Regions from separate parts of the Kitasatospora sp. NPDC036934 genome, predicted to be linked through region 1. Evidence: riboswitches for the same ligand, from Rfam matches in the RefSeq annotation. Region 1 holds a riboswitch; the other holds the start of a gene.
The links. A riboswitch is a leader RNA that binds a small molecule or an ion and turns the genes downstream of it on or off. The one in region 1 is predicted to bind glycine.

Region 1 (2,455 bases):
CGCGCAGCAGCGCGGCGGGCAGCGCGTCGGCGGCCTCCGCGACCTCGACCGCGGGGACGCCGAACGCGGCCCAGACGCCGGCCAGGTGCTCGCGGGTGGTGGTCTCGTCGGTGGAGACCGAGATCCGGTCCTCGCCGTCCTGGAACACGTTGATGCCGTTGGCGCGGGCGGCCGCGGCGATCCCGGCGGCGCGGCCCGGGACGACGGCGGTGACGGTGTCGAAGAACTCGCCGTGCAGCAGCTCGACGCCTCCGGCCCGCAGACCCTCGGCGAGGGCGGCGGCGTAGCGGTGGGTGCGCCGGGCGATGTCGGCCAGGCCGTCCGGGCCGTGGTAGACGGCGTACATCGAGGCCATCACGGCGAGCAGCACCTGGGCGGTGCAGATGTTGCTGGTGGCCTTCTCGCGGCGGATGTGCTGCTCGCGGGTCTGCAGCGCCAGGCGGTAGGCGCGGTTGCCGTCGGCGTCGACGGAGACGCCGACCAGGCGGCCGGGCAGCGAGCGGGCGTACTCGGCGCGCACCGAGAGGTAGCCGGCGTGCGGACCGCCGAAGCCCATCGGCACGCCGAAGCGCTGCGAGGTGCCGCAGGCGATGTCGGCGCCCAGCGCGCCCGGGGACTTGAGCAGGGTCAGCGCCAGCAGGTCGGCGGCGACGGCGACGATCGCGCCCAACCCGTGGGCCCGCTCGATCACCGGGGTGAGGTCGCGGACCACGCCGGTGGCGCCCGGGTACTGCAGCAGCACGCCGAAGACGCCGCGCTCGGCGATCTCGGCCGGGATGCCCCCGGACAGGTCGGCGACGACGACCTCGACACCGGTCGGCACGGCGCGGGTGTTGATCACCGCGACGGTCTGCGGCAGGGTCTCGGCGTCGACCAGGAAGACGCCGCCCTTGACCTTGGTGACGCGGCGGGCCAGCGCCATCGCCTCGGCGGCCGCGGTGCCCTCGTCCAGCAGCGAGGAACCGGAGGTGGGCAGGCCGGTCAGGTCGGAGACCAGGGTCTGGAAGTTGAGCAGCGCCTCCAGGCGGCCCTGCGAGATCTCCGGCTGGTACGGGGTGTAGGCCGTGTACCAGGCCGGGTTCTCCATGACGTTGCGCAGGATCACCGGCGGGGTGAAGGTGCCGTAGTAGCCCAGGCCGATCATCGGCTGGAGCACCTGGTTGCGGCCGGCCAGCTCGCGCAGCTCGGCGAGGACCTGCGCCTCACTGCGGCCCGCGGGCAGGTCCAGGGCGGTGATGGAACGGATCGCCTCGGGAACGGCGGTGGCGGCGAGCTCGTCCAGCGAGCCGTAGCCGACGGACGCCAGCATCTTCTCCTGCGCGGCGGCGTCAGGGCCGATGTGGCGGTTCTCGAAGGGGCTGGCCAGCTCAAGCTCGGTGAGGGTCGAGGCGCTGGTGGGGCGTCCCGCGTTCGGCTGGGCGTTCATGGTGGTCGAGGCCTCCTGGTCACGGACCGGCGGGGGTACGCACGCCGACCGGCCGACGCCGCTGCGGACAGCGGACCGGCCTGGGCGGACGGACCCGAAAGGCCTCCCCCTCTGTCATCGGGACCTGAGAGCTTCGCCCGCACGTCGCGCTGTGGCGCTCCGTCGGCTTGCACCGTCGGTGAGGGTGGTGATCGCCGGCTCCCGCGCCGACGCTCCTGCCCTGCTTTCCAGAGTGACCTATCCCGCACGGTACGGATGCCTGAGAGATTCCGGGGAGGAGTTGCTCCTTCGGCGCCTCGACCAGCGGTTTTCGCTGTCGGGGACTCTCCCGAGCGGGCTCGGCGGTCGCGGCCCAGGGTACCAGCGGGCGGCCCTGCGATCACGGGTGCGTCGGGTCACTCCGGGTCTACGCGCGTCCCCCGTACGGAGCAGCCCGGACCCGTCCGGCCGCACCCCGGTCGCGCACGTCCGGTTCATGGCTTTTGGTGTGAAGTGGCGGACGGGACGGGTGCTCCGGCCGCCTTACCTGCGGGAGTTCCGCAGGCGCAGCGCTTGGAGGAAAGAGTGCAGACCGACATCGACCCCCGAGACCTCATCGGCCACAAGGCGGTCGACCGCAACGGAGACAAGATCGGCACGATCGACGAGGTGTACCTGGACGACGCCACCGGCCGGCCGGAGTGGGCGGCCGTCCGCACCGGCATCTTCGGCCGGGACGCCTTCGTCCCGCTCACCACGAGCGAGTTCTCCGGCGAGGAACTCCGGGTGCCCTACGACAAGTCGCTGGTCAAGGACTCGCCGGACTTCGGCGTGGGCCAGCACCTCTCGCCCGCCCAGGAGCTCCAGCTCTACCGCTACTACGGGCTCGACACCCCGGTGGACGGCCGCCCGGCCAAGGGTGAGCCCGCCCGGGCGGCCCAGCCCGACCTCGACTTCGGCACCACCTCGGCCGCCGCGGCCGCCAAGCCGCTCGCCTTCCACTCCCCCGAACCCGGCCCGACCATGACCACCGTCGCCACCACGACGGCC
Region 2 (2,455 bases), on a different contig from region 1:
GGTCGGCCGGGGCCGCCGGATCCAGCTGGACCCCCACGAACATCACCGTCGGCTCGCCCTCGATGCTGGCCAGTGCCCGGCGCGCGGTCAACACTCCGGGCAGGGCCGACAGTTCGGCCCGGCACGCGGCCAGGAAGTACTCCGGGTCCTCGCCCGGCACCGGCTCGCGCAGCGCCACCCGGCCGCCGGTCGGCCCCTCCGGGGCGTTCTCGGCGTGCTCCCAGCGGTCCCCGCGCGGGCCGCGGCGCAGCTCGGCCACCCCCTGCGGCGGCACCGGGATGCCCACCGCCGCCTCGGGGTTGACCGCGATGCCCACGCCCAGCGGCAGCCCGCGGGCGAACTCCCAGGCCGGCGCGACCGCGAAGGCCATCCCCGGCGCCTGCTGCAGGAACACCTCCTGGGAGGAGAACACCGGCACGTACGGTGCCCCGGCCAGCTCGATGGTCGGCAGGTCCAGCCCCTGCCCGGTCGGGTCGCCCCCGGCCGGCAGCGGGATCCACACCTGGCTGCGGGCCAGCACCTCGACCACCCGCGGGGTCGCCCCCGGGTCGCCCAGCGCGGCCGTCAGCACCTGCTCCAGCTCGTTCGCCGGCCACGCGCCGCCCGACGGCGCCGCCTCCGGCCCGCCCCACCCCTGCTGCTGCTCCACCGGGTACTCCATGCGCCGCCGATCCGGCCTGCCGCCGGGTCGGCCGCCCACTGCTGCGCCGACGCGCAAGAGTTTAGGGCCCGTGTTCGCCTTGGCGTCGTGTGACCGGGTCCCCTCTCCCCTCCTCCGCGAGGACGTGCCATGATGTGCGCGTCCGACGGCATGCGCCGCGGGCCCCCACAACTCCACACCGGCCGCTCGAACCCGCGCGGGAGAGCCCGGAGTGCCCCTCATCGGGGCACGGCCGGCGCCGAAGGAGCAAGTCCTCCCCGGAATCTCTCAGGCCCCCCTACCGCGCGGGTTAGGCACATCTGGAAAGCGGCGTACGGCCCCGCCGTACGCCCACCCACGGTGCAAGCCGCCGCCCTGTCCCCGATGCTGGAACCAGCCGATGCTGGCACCGGCTGAGGGCAGGCGGGCGGTGAAGCTCTCAGGTTCGACGACAGATGGGGAGACCCACGCCGCCGCATGCCCGCGCGCGGGGTCGGTCCCGAGCGGGTCCGGTCCGGCGCGCGCCCCTGAGTGCCCCGACCGAGGAGTTCCTGGCCATGTCGTCCCTCCGCCTGACCGCGCTCGACGCGCTGCACCGCGCCCTCGGCGCGACCATGACCGACTTCGCCGGCTGGGACATGCCGCTGCGCTACGGCAGCGAGCGCGAGGAGCACCTCGCCGTCCGCACCAAGGCCGGCCTGTTCGACCTCTCGCACATGGGCGAGATCACCGTCACCGGCCCGCAGGCCGGCGAGATGCTGGACCACGCGCTGGTCGGCTTCGTCTCCGCGCTCGGCGAGCTGCGCGCCCGCTACACCATGATCTGCGCCGAGGACGGCGGCATCCTGGACGACCTGATCGTCTACCGCCTGCGCGCGGACGCCTTCCTGGTCGTCGCCAACGCCTCCAACGCCCAGCTGGTGCTGGACGAGCTGATCGCCCGCGCCAAGGGCTTCGACGCCGTCGTCACCGACGACCGCGACACCTACGCGCTGATCGCCGTCCAGGGCCCGGAGGCCACCGCCATCCTGGCGGAGACCACCGACGCCGACCTGCCCGGCCTGAAGTACTACGCGATCCTCCCGGCCCAGGTGGCCGGCAAGGAGGTGCTGCTGGCCCGCACCGGCTACACCGGCGAGGACGGCTTCGAGATCTTCTGCCGGCCGGTCGACGCCGAGCCGGTCTGGCAGGCGCTGACCGCCGCCGGCGAGGGCCGCGGCCTGGTCCCGTGCGGCCTGTCCTGCCGCGACACGCTGCGCCTGGAGGCGGGCATGCCGCTGTACGGGCACGAGCTGTCCACCGACCTGACCCCGTTCGACGCCGGCCTGGGCCGGGTCGTCCGCTTCGACAAGACCACCAACGAGGGCGCGTTCGTCGGCCGCAAGGCGCTGGAGCAGGCCGCCGCCGCGGCCGAGTCCAACCCGCCGAAGGTGCTGGTCGGCCTGGTCTCCGAGGGCAAGCGGGTCCCGCGCGCCGAGTACACCGTGGTCTCCGCCGACGGCGCCCCGATCGGCCGGATCACCTCGGGCGCGCCGTCCCCGACCCTGGGCAAGCCGATCGCGATGGCCTACGTCGACGCGGCCCACGCCGCCCCCGGCACCGCCGTCGCGGTGGACGTGCGCGGCAAGCACGAGCCGGTCGAGGTCGTGGCGCTGCCGTTCTACAAGCGCGCCCGCTGAGGCCCCTGCCGACCCCGGTTTTCCCATAGGCGCACGTCGGAGCCGTCCGCGCGGCGGCCCGCTGCGTCGTACCCGCTTCCCATCCTGGAGAATGACGCCATGAGCAACCCCCAGCACCTGCAGTACACCAAGGAGC

Region 2: another riboswitch for glycine. It lies ahead of gcvT (glycine cleavage system aminomethyltransferase GcvT); the one in region 1 lies ahead of gcvP (aminomethyl-transferring glycine dehydrogenase).

The regions. Positions count from the first base shown of each region.
Region 1 is NZ_JBVJQR010000022.1:14,245-16,699, reverse strand. Features, by position in the region: gene gcvP (aminomethyl-transferring glycine dehydrogenase) at 1-1,426, opposite strand, end outside; glycine riboswitch at 1,531-1,662, opposite strand; glycine riboswitch at 1,664-1,767, opposite strand; gene ACZ7BZ_RS28550 (PRC and DUF2382 domain-containing protein) at 1,991-2,455, shown strand, end outside.
Region 2 is NZ_JBVJQR010000010.1:241,415-243,869, reverse strand. Features, by position in the region: gene ACZ7BZ_RS17840 (enhanced serine sensitivity protein SseB C-terminal domain-containing protein) at 1-661, opposite strand, end outside; glycine riboswitch at 849-954, shown strand; gene gcvT (glycine cleavage system aminomethyltransferase GcvT) at 1,198-2,319, shown strand; gene gcvH (glycine cleavage system protein GcvH) at 2,419-2,455, shown strand, end outside.